Regions from separate parts of the Mucilaginibacter sp. P4_A11 genome, predicted to be linked through region 1. Evidence: riboswitches for the same ligand, from Rfam matches in the RefSeq annotation. Region 1 holds a riboswitch; the other holds the start of a gene.

Region 1 (7,944 bases):
ATGATTTTTGGATAGAACGACCCGACGGGGTATAATACCTTGCCACCGTTAAATTCACTGCCGATCCGTCGTCAAAAGCAAACTGCTGTTGCACCAGGCCTTTCCCAAACGACCGGCGGCCAACGATAGTCGCTCTGTCCAGGTCCTGCAAAGCGCCAGCTAAAATTTCACTTGCCGATGCCGAATATTCGTCAATAAGTACGGTGACTTTTCCTTTCTGAAACATGCCCGAATCTGTGGCAAAATAATCAGTACGTGGCTCGTGGATGCCTTTGGTATAAACTATCAGCTTTCCGCCGGTTAAAAATTCATCGGCCATTGAGGTAGCCGCGTTTAGGTAACCGCCGCCATTGCCCCTCAAATCAAGCAGTAATTTGTCCATCCCGTCATTTTTCAGCGTGGTTAACGCCTTCCTGAAATCAATATCTGTGGTAGCCGAAAACTTACTGATCTTGATATAGCCTGTTTGGGCATCGGCCATATAAGCGGCGTCAACACTGCTCAAATCCACATGACCGCGTTTAACCTTAAGCATTTCCAGGTTTTTGCTTAAAGGAGGCAATACGGTCAACTTTATTTCGGCATCCTTCTCGCCCCTGAAAACACCATTTATCCGGGCAGCCGTAAGTTTACTGCCCGAAAACTTTTTATCATCAACATTGATCACCTTACTCCCTACCAGCAATCCTGCCTTTTCGGCCGGGCCACCGGCATAAACCTGCGTAATGATCAGGGTATCGCGAAGCAACTGGTATTCGATACCGATGCCGTTAAAACCACCATCTAACCGTTCATTTATAGATTGAGCCTGCTGCTGCGGTAAATAAAGCGAATGCGGGTCGAGGTTTTGAAGCAGGTTATTTACTGATACTCCTTCAATGCTGTCAATGTTAACGCTGTCAACATAGTTGCGGTCAACTAACTGCAGCACCTTGGCAATTTTACTATTGGAAGTAAATGAAAGACCGAGGTTATGGGTCGCAAAATCCCTGTTAAGCAACAAGCCTATCATTATCCCCAAAAATAGCAGGATCATTGTCCGGAAAATTACACCCGCGGTCCTCTTCATAACTTATAACACAAAGTTAACAAATGCAAGGTCAATAATTTTTACCTGCACCCTTGCATTTGATGATTTTTACCGAATTTTGTTATAAATTATTTGAAAATAGGCTATGGAAACCACCACCGAAAGGGAATCGCACTATAAAGACCTCGAAAAACAGACCGTTAGGGAAATTTTAGAAAACATTAATAACGAGGACAAAACGGTTCCCCTTGCTGTTGAAAAGGCCCTACCGCAGATAGAAACCCTTGCAACCATCACCGCCGAAAGGATGAAAAACGGCGGCAGGTTGTTTTATATAGGTGCCGGCACCAGCGGCAGGTTAGGTGTGGTTGACGCTTCAGAATGCCCGCCAACATTCGGCGTTCCGTTTGATATGGTGGTGGGTTTGATAGCGGGAGGTGATGGTGCTATCCGTAAAGCAGTTGAATTTGCCGAAGATGATGCAGTACAAGCATGGATAGATCTGCAGGAATTTGATATAAATGAAAAAGACGTGGTGGTTGGCATTGCAGCTTCGGGCACTACGCCTTATGTAATTGGCGGCCTAAAAACTGCTAATGAACATAATATCGTTACAGGTTGCATTGTTTGTAACAGCGGCAGCCCGGTAGCGGCCGTGGCGCAATACCCGGTTGAAGTGGTGACCGGGCCTGAGTTTTTAACGGGTTCAACCCGTATGAAAGCCGGTACCGCGCAAAAATTAGTTTTAAATATGCTGAGCACAAGCGTAATGATCCAGCTTGGCCGCGTAAAAGGGAACAGGATGGTTGATATGCAGTTAAGCAACCATAAATTGGTGAACAGGGGCACACACATGGTAATGGACGAAACCGGGCTGAGCGAAGAAGAAGCAGCCGGGTTATTGAAACAATACGGCAGCGTACGGAACGCTGTTGATCATTTTAAAAAATAAACTGAATTTGAAGATGTGTTGATTTGAAAATTTGAAGATGCCAGGCCGCATTCGATAAATTTTTAAATTCAAAAAATTCAGGTTCAGAAAATTGAAACTAACACAATGCACGAAATTGAACCATATTACCGCTGGCGAGATGACTATGTAGCATCTGAAGATGAGTTTTCGCCTTTCTATGCTACCGAATACAGCGAATTTGAATTTGACAAACAGGTTTACAATTACCTGCTGCATCCCCAGTGGGATTCATTCGGCTCTAATACACTTTATCTTAAAGTGCTTTTTGCCGATTATGACAAAGGCTACACTATTATTGAATTGATAGGTGAATGGAATGATGCCATTAATAACGACATCATGCTGTTGAAGCGTGAGCTACTCGACCTGATGATCGATAATGGCATCACGCATTTTATCCTGATAGGTGAAAACGTACTCAACTTTCACTCAAGCGATGATTGTTATTATGAAGAGTGGTTCCAGGATGTAGAAGATGGCTGGATAGCAGGCATCAACTTCCGCGACCACGTGATTGACGAATTTAAACGCAACAACATCGACTATTACATCAACTTCGGCGGCGAGCTCGATAACCTTGGCTGGCGGGCGTTGAAACCCGTACAGGTTTTCAAAAAGGTAGAAGAGCAGTTAATGAGGAGGCTGAATTAACGTTAAACCACCGCGTCATTGCGAGGTACGAAGCAATCTCCGACAGTACAGAGAAATCTGCATAGCCGCTCTGCTTCTTGGGGATTGCTTCGTACCTCGCAATGACGTGATGTAGATAGCCGTATTATCTCTTCACCTTACATTCACTTTTTATTCATAAATTCGTATATTATTTAATAACAAAAAATGGAAATTAAAGATCCCGAATACGTTTATAAAAACGTAATACAATTAAATGAACAAGATGCATCGCGCAAATTCATAGCTAATGTATTTGTGTGGATGTTTGTTGCCCTGGGGCTTTCAGCCTTATGCGCGTTCATATTTTCAGGCAACCAGGCATTATATGAAATGCTTAGGGACCCAATTACAGGCGGCAATACAGGCTTAGGCACTATTGTTATGTTTGCGCCGCTTGCTTTTGTACTTATTATATCATTTGGCTTTAACCGCTTATCATATGGTGTAGCAGCATTGTTGTTCATCGCATTTTCAGCAGTTATGGGCATCAGCTTAAGCTATATACTAAGAGTATATACAGAAAGCTCGGTACTTGGCGTATTTATTACAACTTCTGTTGTTTTTGGCATAATGGCTGTAGCTGGTTATACCACCAATACAGATTTGACCAAGTTTGGATCAATCATGATGATGGGCCTTATTGGTATAATCGTTGCCTCACTGTTTAACATGTTTATGCATAGCACCCAGTTAGAATATATCATTAGCTATGTTGGCATTGCAGTATTTGTAGGTTTAACTGCTTATGATGTTCAGAAACTTAAGCGCATAGGCGCAGGTCTTGAATACGGCACATCATCAACAAGCAAAATGGCCCTTTTAGGCGGTTTAACATTGTATCTTGATTTTATCAATCTTTTCCTGATGATCCTCCGTTTATTCGGCAGAAGAAGATAATCTCATTAAGAAATTCGATCAAAAAGCTGCCTTCAAAAAGGGCGGCTTTTTTTGTTTAACAATGTGGCTTAGCTATGATATATCGTAAACGTTATACACTTGCAAATGATAACTTTATTGCGCAACTTTGCAGTGCTTATGGAGAAAGACGGAGGGATTAGACCCTGCGATGTCTTAGCAACCTGTGCTTCACAAGGTGCTACATTCTACTCAGCAGCCAAACGGCACTGGGACAGATAAGCGAAAGTCATGATAACACCCGACTTTTCGAGATAAGCTTTTTATTTATTTGTGATTGCACTGATTTGATACGACTGACCAGCTATTTGCTTAATACGTCAGTAGATCATAATAATCTTTAAAATCAAACCAATCAGTGAAATCATCAAATAAAAAATCGGTGAAATCAAAAAATGGACATTAGAAAAGAATTACAGAAACGCATCCTGGTGATTGATGGGGCAATGGGTACCATGATACAACGGTACCAGCTTACCGAAAAGGATTTTCGGGGAGAGCGTTTTCGCGATCATCATAGCGACCTGCAGGGCAATAATGACCTGCTCAATATCACACGTCCTGATATTATCAAGGCTATCCACGCCGAATACCTAGAAGCCGGGGCAGATATCATTGAAACCAACACGTTCAGTACGCAGGTAATCTCCCTCGCCGATTATCACCTGGAAGAGCTGGCTTATGAACTAAGCTACGAGGGCGCTCGCATTGCCCGTGAAGTAGCTGATGAGTATACTCTACGCAATCCTGCCAAGCCGCGCTTTGTAGCCGGTGCCGTAGGCCCAACAAACCGAACGGCTTCCCTATCGCCGGATGTAAACGATCCGGGATACCGTGCCGTTACTTTTGATGACCTGGCCGATGCTTATTACGACCAAGTGCGTGGTTTGGTTGATGGCGGTTCACATTTATTATTGGTTGAAACCATTTTTGATACCCTGAATGCCAAGGCTGCACTTTTCGCCATAAAACGCTATGAGCTGGAATGTAAAGCTGCAGGTAAGGATTTTCCTGCTTTTCGCGATAGCGGTGGCATCATGATCTCTGGTACTATTACCGATGCTTCGGGCCGTACCCTTTCGGGGCAAACGGTTGAAGCTTTCTGGAATTCGATAAGCCACGCTAACCTGCTTTCGGTAGGTTTAAACTGTGCTTTGGGTGCCAGGGAAATGCGCCCTCACCTTGCCGAGCTTTCCGAAAAAGCAGGCGTATTTATATCCGCCTATCCAAACGCCGGTTTACCCAACGAGTTTGGTCAGTACGATGAAACCCCGCATGAAACCGCTCACCAGGTTGATGATTTTATCAAAGCCGGGCTGGTTAACATTGTTGGTGGTTGCTGCGGTACCACACCCGAACACATTAAATGCATTGCTGATAAAGCTGCCAAATATCCACCCAGGCTTATCCCGGAAATTGAACCGGATATGCGCCTGAGCGGCCTGGAATCCGTTACCATAAAACCCAAAAGTATTTTTGTGAACGTGGGTGAGCGTACCAATATTACAGGCTCGCCAAAGTTCTCTAAACTTATTCTTGCCGAAGATTATGAAGCAGCCTTATCTGTTGCCTTGCAGCAGGTAGAGGGCGGTGCGCAGGTTATCGATATTAACATGGATGAGGGCATGATCGATTCGGAAGCGGTGATGGTGAAATTCCTGAACCTTGTAGCCTCCGAACCCGATATCGCCAAGTTGCCTATCATGATCGACTCCTCAAAATGGACGGTGATCGAGGCCGGTTTGAAATGCGTGCAGGGTAAAGGCATCGTGAACTCCATTTCCCTTAAAGAGGGAGAGGAAAAGTTTAAAGAACAAGCTGCCAAGATCCTGAGCTATGGTGCAGCAACTGTAGTGATGGCTTTTGATGAAACAGGCCAGGCCGATTCATTGGAACGCCGGATCGAGATCTGTAAACGATCATACGATATCTTGGTGAATGAAGTGGGGTTCCCGCCGCAGGATATCATTTTTGACCCTAACATCCTTACCGTTGCTACCGGTTTGGAAGAACATAACAACTACGCGGTTGATTTTATTGAAGCCACCCGCTGGATCAAACAAAACCTTCCCCATGCTAAAGTAAGCGGCGGGGTGAGTAATATTTCCTTCTCGTTCAGGGGTAATAATACGGTGCGCGAGGCTATGCACTCGGCATTCCTGTACCACGCTATTAAAGCCGGTATGGATATGGGTATCGTAAACGCCGGGATGCTGGAAGTTTACGAACAGATCCCTAAAAATCTGCTTGAACTGGTAGAAGACGTGCTGCTTAACCGCCGCCAGGATGCTACCGAACGCCTGGTCGAATTTGCTGATACCATCAAAAGTAAAGGAAAAGAAATTGTACGCGATGAAGAATGGCGCAAAGGTACCGTTCAGGAGCGCCTCTCCCACTCGCTGGTAAAAGGGATTGTTGAATACCTTGACGATGATGTGGAAGAAGCCCGACAGGCCTACAGCAAACCGCTTGAAGTAATTGAAGGTCCGCTGATGGATGGCATGAACATCGTAGGTGACTTATTTGGCGCAGGGAAAATGTTTTTGCCACAAGTGGTAAAATCGGCCCGTGTTATGAAAAAGGCTGTGGCTTACCTGCTGCCTTTTATTGAAGAAGAGAAAAGAAACAACGCCAATGCCGATCAGCGCTCCAACGCCGGTAAGGTTTTAATGGCTACCGTAAAAGGCGACGTGCATGACATCGGTAAAAACATAGTTGGCGTGGTGCTGGCCTGTAACAACTTCGAGGTGATCGATCTCGGCGTGATGGTACCTGCACAACGTATTATTGAAGAAGCTAAAAAACAAAACGTTGATATCATTGGCCTGAGTGGTTTAATTACCCCTTCGCTTGATGAGATGGTACATTTCGCCAAAGAGATGGAACGCGAAGGGTTTACTATTCCGCTTATTGTTGGCGGCGCTACCACTTCACGCATCCACGCTGCGGTAAAAATTGCCCCTCAATACTCGGGCGCAGCTATTCACGTGCTGGATGCATCCCGCAGTGTTACCGTGTGCAGCAACCTCATGAGCAAGGATAACCGCGATGGCTACATCCAGGGCATTAAGGACGAATATGCCAAAGCCCGCGAGGCACATGCCAATAAAAAATCCGACAAGCGCTTCGTAACTATCGACGAAGCCCGCGCAGGCAAATTCCAGATCAGTCTGGATGGCGATGTGGCACCGAAACCGGCATTCACCGGCACTAAAGTATTTGAAGCCTATCCGCTGGAAGAATTATTGCCTTATATCGACTGGACACCATTTTTCCATACCTGGGAACTTCGCGGCAGCTATCCAAAGATCTTTGATGATAAGTTTGTAGGCATTGAAGCCAAAAAGCTATTTGATGATGCACAAGTGCTCATGAAACGCATTGTAAAAGACAAATTATTAACAGCCAGCGGTGTTATCGGTTTTTGGCCGGCAAACAGCGTGGGGGATGATATTGAGCTGTATACTGATGAAACCCGCGCGGAGGTGCTAACCCGTATCCACACCCTACGCCAGCAGGCCGAAAAGGTGAAGAACGATCCGTATTATGCCCTGTCGGATTTTATCGCACCAAAAGAAAGCGGCGTACCTGATTACTTTGGAGGTTTTGCCGTAACCACAGGTTTAGGTTGCGATGAACTGGTAGCCGAGTTTGAGGCTGATCATGATGATTATAACAGCATCATGGCTAAAGCCCTTGCCGACCGCCTTGCCGAAGCCTTCGCTGAAAAAATGCACGAACTGGTACGTAAAGAACACTGGGGTTATGCCAAAGGCGAACAGCTAAGCAATGTTGACCTGATCAAGGAAGAATACCAGGGCATTCGTCCGGCACCAGGTTATCCCGCCTGTCCGGATCATACCGAAAAAACCACGTTATTTGAGTTGCTGAAAGCAGAAGATAACGCACACATGCACCTTACCGAAAGCCTGGCCATGATGCCGGCCGCATCGGTAAGTGGTTTCTACTTCGCACATCCGCAGGCAAGGTATTTCGGTTTAGGGAAGATCAGCAAGGATCAGGTTGAGGATTATGCCGTGAGGAAACAAATGCCATTGGAAGATGTGGAGAGATGGCTGGGGCCGAATATTAATTATTAAACTAAAATGATATAAACCATGTCATCGCGAGGCACGAAGACAACCGACCGTAGGGAGCTCATTAATACCTATAAAAATCAAATTATAATTATTAATAATCCCAAACAGTACAGGGCGAACCTGCCAATCGGGGATTGCTTCGTACCTCGCAATGACGGATACAAGATAAGATACGTACCTAAAACGGCCAATGAAAATACCTGAACACATAGCAAACGCCAACGGCAAAACACTTTTTTCTTTTGAATTGATCC
Region 2 (7,944 bases), on a different contig from region 1:
TTTATCCAAGGGGTACGATTACAGAAAACCGGCCAGGTTAAGTATCTTCTGATGACGGGCGGAAACGGCCTGTTAATGCCAACTGCATTTAGGGAGGCAGATTGGGTAAAAGGGCAACTCAGGGAAATGCAGGTTCCGGATAGCTGTGTAATAACCGAGCCTAAATCACGTAACACAATTGAAAATGCCGCCTTTTCAAAGGTGCTTTTACAGCAGTATAAGCTTAAGGGGCCTTATTTACTGGTTACCTCGGCATTTCATATGCGGCGCTCCATGATGATATTTAAAAAGCAGGGGATTGATGTGATTGCATATCCCTGCAATTTTTCCAGTCGCAGGCTTTCAGTATCCTTCGACGATTTCCTTCCGAATGCTGGCGCTTTGGCCGGCTGGGGATCATATATTAAGGAAGCTATCGGTTATGTGGTAACCCGGTACTTCAAATGATCAGCCGTGTTTAAGATACCTCGTGGAAGGGGTGATATCTGGGTCCGGGTGATTATGTTTATTCCAGTTGGCTATGTCAACCAGTCCGGGTGGAGTTTGATAATGATCGGCGTTAGCGCCGCATCTTACAATAAATTTCCCTTTAGACTGTGCTATAACAGGCCTGCTGCCGCAGATGATGCACGGCTCGCAAAAGATAGCCACCTGGATTTTAATTGGTTTATTCATGATGAAACTAAGGTGCCATCAATTCGCTGAAAATTCAATACCAAGTAGTTGGTATTTTGATAGTATTTACTACTTCTTTTTTCTAACCGGCTGGTGCATCATTAGTTGTTCAATATCTTTTGCAATGGCATCGGGTTCCATAGCAAATTGAAGGTATAAAAATTTTTCGCCCGGTATCACTACATCGGTACCGTCGTCCTTTATTTCCATATTGAGTTTGCGGTAGGTAAAATAGGGTTTCGGCCCTCTGATGGCTGTTAGTACGGCCGTTTCGTCCCAGCTATTGCGGCCAACAGTGTTGTTATCTTTTGCGAGGGCAATCTGAAACGCGTCTTTTACCGGGCTGTTTTGTATCGAGTAATTGTTGATGAGCCGAATTCCGGTCAGGATTTTTTCGCCAATTTCAAAACCGCTAAGCGTTATCGGGGTAGGCCAGTTTTTAAAAACTTCCTGTGCCGAAGCGGCATCCACATTTACATTGTATTCGCTAAAAGTTTTGCCATCGGTACCTATTCCGGTAGCCATGGATACCAGATTTTTTACCTTCTGTTTTACCAGCTGTACACCGGTTAAAGGACTGTATTTATCGGCTCCTGAACCAAGCAGATCGGCCAGGTTGGTGAAAAAGCCAGCCGAAATAATAGTTACACTGCCATCAGCCTGGCTTGCCAGTATCTTGCGGTAAAGTGCTACTGCTTCAGTTGCCTGGCTGTTTGATTTGATATGGTGAGGAAACCCGGCAATGATAGCCTGAGCCCACTTTTGAGGGCAATCTTTATTGGGCTTGTTCTTTTTCACTATACCTATGGGGATATCCGGGCGGCCAAAATAAGCATTGAGCACGCTGATGGTTGGAGCGGTAGTTTCAAAGGCATTGCATGAAATGGTAGCCAGTATTTTAACCTCACCCTTGTCTGCAAAAGCATGCAGCAAAGCCATCGCGCCTACATCGTCGTAATCGCCGGCAATATCTGTGTCGAAAATAACGGGGATAGCGTTATGTTTTTGCGCCTGGGCAATGTTTATTGTAAAAATCAATAACAGGATAGGTAATGCTGATTTGAAATTCATTTTATGCAATTAAATCTAAAAAGATAAAATTTATGTAACTGGTTTATTAATAGGTTATTAGTTATACGAATTTAAGTAAATAAATTCGTATTTATTAAAAAGACCCTTCTAATCGATTTAATTACAAGGGGCGCCATTGAGTAATCAAATCGAGATTGTGCCGCCAATTGCAGCATTTTAAGCTTCGGGCTCTTTCTTTTAGCCTGGGTGCTCAGAAAGCTGGCTCATTAGAGATTTTTAGTCTCTTATCAACATATTGAATTGATTTTCAATTTTAATTTTCTTTGTCTCTAAAATTTGCCTTAAATGCTGCATGTTAACTACTGCTGCTGATAACTCATTTATTTCGACACCATCTACAAGAAACTGCACATGGCCTTGAATAAGCAATATTGAGAACTTGACATTTTTAGTTATGCCGAATGAAAATTTCAAACTGTATTTCGACTTCGAATCTTGATAGGAGAACTTTTCATAATATTTATTTTTATTGAGAGTGGTTAAAATCGGTTTTATTTCCTGTTGCGAGTAGTGCATGGAGATAGATTTTAAACAAGATAGGAATATTAATGTATAAAGTAGTTTTTTTGGAGTTTTCTTGTTAGGATAAAAGACTATATCTTTAAGCAGTTAATTAAATCAGAATTTAATTTTAGAGGTCCCCTGGGCTGCGATGGTTTTCGAGGTTCATTTTTTTAAATTAGTTTATCCCCTCAAGCGATTTATAGGAGCGTTGACTTAACTGATATATAGATGTTTGTAATTAAGAAGTTGTTAATAAATCTCGCATTATTTAATTACTTTGGCAAGTATAAATTTATAACGAAGCACGCTGAATCAAATGACTTATTGCCTGGGAATTAAAGTTAAAGAGGGTTTATTGGCTATTGCTGATACCCGCATAACTTCGGGAACCGATACCACTGTAAAAAAGAAGATCACTATAGAACAAAAAGATCATTTTTCACTGTTTATCATGACCAGCGGCTTGCGCTCGGTACGCGATAAGGCCGTGATCTATTTTAACGAATTATTGGAAACAGCCGAGTTCAATAAAATGTACAAAGCTGTGAATGCCTTTGGCGAACAGGTAAAACGTGCAGCCCAAGAAGATAAAGTTTCCCTTGATGCTGCCGGTTTGAGATTTGACTTAAACACCATCATAGGCGGACAATTACGCGATGACGACGAGCATAAGCTTTTTTTGTTGTACCCGGAAGGAAACTGGGTGGAGTTAGGGCAGGGGGCACCTTACGTGGTTATTGGTAATTCGGGCCATGGCAAGGCTATCCTTAATCGCATCCTTGATGAAAATTCGAGCCTGAAGCTGGCGCTGAAAACGGGTTTTCTTTCGTTCGATTCAACAAGGGTAAGTTCAAATAATGTCGATTTTCCGATAGATGTAGCCGTTTATAAGAAAGACAGCTTCAATATTGTTGAGCAACGTTATAATAAGCAGGACCTGGAGCATATCTCAAGCCAATGGGCCGAAGAACTGAAACTGGCCCTCGATCATATCTCGGAGGATTGGATGGATGCCACATTTAACAAATTAGAAGAAATAAAAACAGAAAGCTGATAACATGAAATTCGATGTGTTTACCCAAATGGAATATGTAGTACGGTCGCCGGGCACATTGATTTTAAATATACATGCTTTACGCAGCCCAAATCAAACAGTAATAAGTGAGGAATTTGCTTTAGAACCCTACATTAAGTTTGAGGAGTTGCAAACCTTGCAGGGCGAAAACCGCTTGGTGCGTTTTGAGGTAACTGCCGATACGCCCAATGTTAAAGTTACTTACAAGGCCACCGTTGATAATTGTTATGAAATAACCGATTTTGGCAACCTGCAGGAAACTCATGTTTCAGAGCTGCCCTCACCGGTGCTGCCATATTTAAATCCAAGCCGTTACTGCCAATCGGATAAGCTATACCGCCTTGCGCACAATATGTTCGGGCATATCACCAACCCCTTTGAGCAGGTAGTTGAATTAACCAACTGGATTCATAAAAACGTCCAATACTTAAGCGGCTCAACCAATTCGCAAACATCGGCTTTTGATACGGTGACTGAACAGGCCGGCGTTTGTCGTGATTTCGCGCACCTGGGCATAGCCCTTTGCCGTGCGCTGACTATACCTGCACGTTACTTTACGGGTTATGCCTATCATCTTAAACCAGCCGATTTTCATGCCTGTTTTGAAGCTTATCTTGGGGGCAAATGGGTGCTTTTTGATGCCACGCGACTGGTGCCTTTGAATGGTCTTATCAAAATAGCTACCGGCCATGACGCTGCGGATTCGGCCATAGCCAATATTTTTGGTGATGTCACCTTTACTACTATGCAGGTAAGTTGTGAGCTTGTCGAAGATGGCTTTGCGCCCTTTTATTATGGCGATAGTGAATTTAAGGGATTATCGTACTTGTAAAAGAATGGCAGGCACTGCTGCCTCAAATAAGACAACAATGGAAAAAGTGACATCTCTCGCCGTCATTGCGAGGTACGAAGCAATCCCAAATTATACAGGGCGGACCTGCCAATCGGGGATTATTAATAATTATAATTGTTTTTTATAGGTATTAATGAGCTCCCTTCGGTCGGTTGTCTTCGTACCTCTCAATGACGATTCTTTATTATTTGTAAATGCATTTTTAGCGCTTCTTTGCTAAACTCTTATCGTTTCCCTTTTTTGCCGGTACTTTTTTACGCTGCTTTACCCCATAAACCCAGTTAGCCGCCAGTACCCCCACACAGATCAGTAATCCGAAAAATTCACGTACTTCTTCAACCCAGGGCTTTTCGGCTTTCATGGTTTGTACAAGGCTTTCGGCGTGGTGATATTCAAACCAGTCGATAAGGCCGTTATTATCAAATATCTTATAAATTGCGTAGCCTGTAAAAGTGATAATGCCAACTGCATAACCAATAGGGTAAAACTCCTTTTTAACCGCCAGGTAACAAAACCAGGCACAATACAGGTAAATGGGCATCCAAAGGTAAGGGTCGGGGTCGTTATATTGTAAACCCGCAAAAATGATAAAAAGTACAACCCATACAATGTTGAAGATCTTCATAAGTAAAAAGCAATTGCAATAATTTACACCGGTTTATCTTGCTTAAATGCAGGTTAAGCAATGCTAAATATAGGGATTTAGTTTGCACTTTTTGAAGTGCGAAAATAGTTTTTGTGCAGCTTGATTGCAGCAAAAAGCAGGCTTAGGAAATACAGGATGAAAAACTATTTGGGAAAATTTGATGTCGCGGGCAGATTCGAACTGCCGTTTAGGGTATTGCGGACCCCCACCTATCCTCTCGGTCACGCGACTTGAAAACTATAAAAAATCACTTAATCAGATCGGTTGTGGGGTGTAGATATAATTATCTCTCTCCTGTTTTGCACAGGAGCAGGAATTAGCACCTTTTACATTATGCGGATGTACAGGTTGCTAAGACGTCTTTGGGCCTTTCCCTCAGTCTTTCTTGATAAGTTAAATTAAAAGAACGTTTTGTCGTTGTTGACAGTGCAAATATAAAAACAAATTATATAATTCCTATAGTTTAAGTAGAATTTTTATTTTTTATTCAGATTGCTATTTTCTTCAGTTATGAATCAAGTTCAAAAAACTGAAATGATCACCATTTAATCTGAAGTAGTCACCATAATTTTAGTTGCTAACTATTGCACCTTTGTATTGTTAAAACATTTAAAAACAACACAATGGGAACAAATAAAATAGCACTTGTAACCGGCGGCAGCCGTGGATTAGGTAAAAACGCCGCCCTGCATCTTGCCAAAAAAGGAATCGACGTAATTGTTACTTACCGCAGTAAAAAAGAAGAAGCAGAAGCTGTTGTTGCAGAAATTGAATCGGCAGGGCAGAAGGCTGCTGCTTTGCAACTGGATACGGGTATTGTATCCACCTTTGATGCTTTTATTACCGACCTAAAAGCGACATTGAATGAAAAATGGGGACGTGAAACTTTTGATTTCCTGATCAATAACGCGGGTATTGATGCCGCATCGCCATTTGCAAAAACTACTGAGGAGGATTTTGATAACCTGTTCAATGTGCACTTTAAAGGTGTTTACTTTTTAACCCAGAAAAGTTTACCCGTAATTGCCGATGGCGGCCGCATCATTAATTTTTCGACCGGACTGGCCCGTTTCTCAACACCGGGATACGCTGCCTACGCCTCAATGAAAGGTGCAATTGAAGTATTCACCAAATATTTGGCAAAAGAATTAGGCAGTCGTGGCATAGCTGCGAATGTTGTGGCCCCCGGTATTATCCAAACCGATTTTACCAAAGCCGCATTCGATTCGCATCCGGGTTTAGAAGAAAGGATGTCACAATCCACCGCTTTGGGCAGGGTAGGTCAGCCCGATGATATTGGCGGTGTAGTAGCTTTTCTCTGCACAGAAGATGCCCGCTGGATCAATGCACAGCGTATTGAAGCTTCGGGTGGGATGTTTTTGTAGATTGATTGTCTGAATCAGAATTTACAGGATTGAAGAATTTTCAGAATCAGGTGATTTGTCTGCAATGCATCCTGTTAATTTAAAAATTCGGTAAATTCTGATTCAGACAATTTCCTATCTTTCGCACAAAAAAGCATTATGGAATTTGGTAGAGTAACTGACGAAGAATTATCAAGGGTTGATTTTACCCTGCCGGCCGATCCGCAGATAACTGTTGATACACTTGCCGCCGCTAAAAATGATATGCCACTTCAGGTACATGTTGGCTGTGCCAAATGGGGACGTAAGGAATGGGTCGGTAAGATCTATCCGCCAAAAACCAAAGACGCTAATTTTTTAGACGAGTACGTAAAGCACTTTGATTGTATAGAGCTTAATGCTACCTTTTACCAGGTTTACGGGCCTGATACCATTGCCAAATGGGGAGCCAAAGCAGATAGCAATCCTGGTTTTAAATTTTGCCCCAAATTTTCGCAGAGCATCAGCCATATTCGCAGGTTAAAAAACGCGGAGGATATTACCACTACTTATTATGAAGGTATTTTAGCCTTCGGCGATAAGCTTGGTCCGCTGTTTTTGCAGTTAAGCGATAATTACACGCCGAAGAGTTTCCCGGAGCTTAAGGCATATCTTGAACAATTACCAAAAGATATCCCTGTATTTGTTGAATTGCGCCATAAAGATTGGTATGCCGTCGCCGAAAACCGCGATAGGGTATTTAACCTTTTCCGTGATTTAAACATTGGTTCGATAATAACCGATGCCAGCGGTCGCCGGGATGTGGTACATATGGCTTTACCTACGCCGCATACTTTTATTCGCTTTGTAGGCAACAGCCTGCACCCAACAGATTACGCCCGCGTTGATGAATGGGTTGAACGGATCAAAAACTGGAAGGATCAGGGCCTAAAATCGGTATGGTTTTTTATGCACCAGCATGATGAACGGTACTCGCCTGAACTGGCCGATTATGTTGTTGAAAAACTAAATGCAGCATTGGGCACACAATTAATGCGCCCCAGGTTTATCCAAAGGGACGATAAACCGACAGCCCAAACCTCACTGTTATTGTAAAGGCTCAGTAGTAGCCGGTGGAATCTTTAAAGCCGGGTTAAAGTTCGGGATCAGTTGTTTCACCTTCTCCGCAGTCGAGTTGTTCATATCCAGGAACGACCAGCTTTTGCCGCCGTCGCCGCTAACTGCCAACAGGTTGCTGTGCATTGCCATCCGGCCTTTGGAGCTTGTCATAACTATAGTTTCGGGCAGCAGGCAGTGAATTTCTTTTCCTGCTTTATAAAATTTGCCCGGCGTGCCTACCGTAATGCTTTCAAAGCTGATACCTGCGGCTTTCATTTGCTGCATAGCAGTACCAATCATGACAGTCATCTTTTCTTTACCACCGGCCATCTGCACCGCTTTTGGATAGGTATAATCAACAATGCCCTTATAATCTCCCTTTGTCATGCTTTGGGCCATTAACGTTGCCTGTTGTTTTACTACTACCGGGTTTTGTGCATGTAATGCCAGCGGAGATAATATGATGATCAGAAGCCTGAATACTTTTTTCATGGAGATGCTTTTAGTTTTTTCTGAGGATGTCATTGGCGAGTTGATCAGTGCCGTCAACCTTGCCATTGTATTTAAGCCCCAATATGCGATTTACTAAATTAAAAACATCAACATTTTTAAAAGATGGTATTTGTTTGCCGCTTGC

What was found. A riboswitch is a leader RNA that binds a small molecule or an ion and turns the genes downstream of it on or off. The one in region 1 is predicted to bind S-adenosylmethionine.
Region 2: it holds a riboswitch for S-adenosylmethionine, as region 1 does, so the genes downstream of both, AC1DUD_RS10160 (transmembrane 220 family protein) here and metH (methionine synthase) in region 1, are expected to answer to the same signal.

What each region holds. Positions count from the first base shown of each region.
Region 1 is NZ_JBFUHE010000007.1:229,917-237,860, reverse strand. It holds gene AC1DUD_RS15975 (S41 family peptidase) at 1-1,069, opposite strand, end outside; gene murQ (N-acetylmuramic acid 6-phosphate etherase) at 1,176-1,982, shown strand; gene AC1DUD_RS15965 (hypothetical protein) at 2,088-2,654, shown strand; gene AC1DUD_RS15960 (Bax inhibitor-1/YccA family protein) at 2,841-3,572, shown strand; SAM riboswitch class I at 3,706-3,815, shown strand; gene metH (methionine synthase) at 3,986-7,690, shown strand; gene metF (methylenetetrahydrofolate reductase [NAD(P)H]) at 7,881-7,944, shown strand, end outside.
Region 2 is NZ_JBFUHE010000004.1:231,124-239,067, reverse strand. It holds gene AC1DUD_RS10185 (YdcF family protein) at 1-447, shown strand, start outside; gene AC1DUD_RS10180 (hypothetical protein) at 448-675, opposite strand; gene AC1DUD_RS10175 (nucleoside hydrolase) at 745-1,746, opposite strand; gene AC1DUD_RS10170 (proteasome-type protease) at 2,588-3,325, shown strand; gene AC1DUD_RS10165 (transglutaminase-like domain-containing protein) at 3,330-4,178, shown strand; gene AC1DUD_RS10160 (transmembrane 220 family protein) at 4,402-4,824, opposite strand; SAM riboswitch class I at 5,126-5,240, opposite strand; gene AC1DUD_RS10155 (SDR family NAD(P)-dependent oxidoreductase) at 5,469-6,230, shown strand; gene AC1DUD_RS10150 (DUF72 domain-containing protein) at 6,369-7,304, shown strand; gene AC1DUD_RS10145 (hypothetical protein) at 7,296-7,799, opposite strand; gene AC1DUD_RS10140 (alkaline phosphatase family protein) at 7,810-7,944, opposite strand, start outside.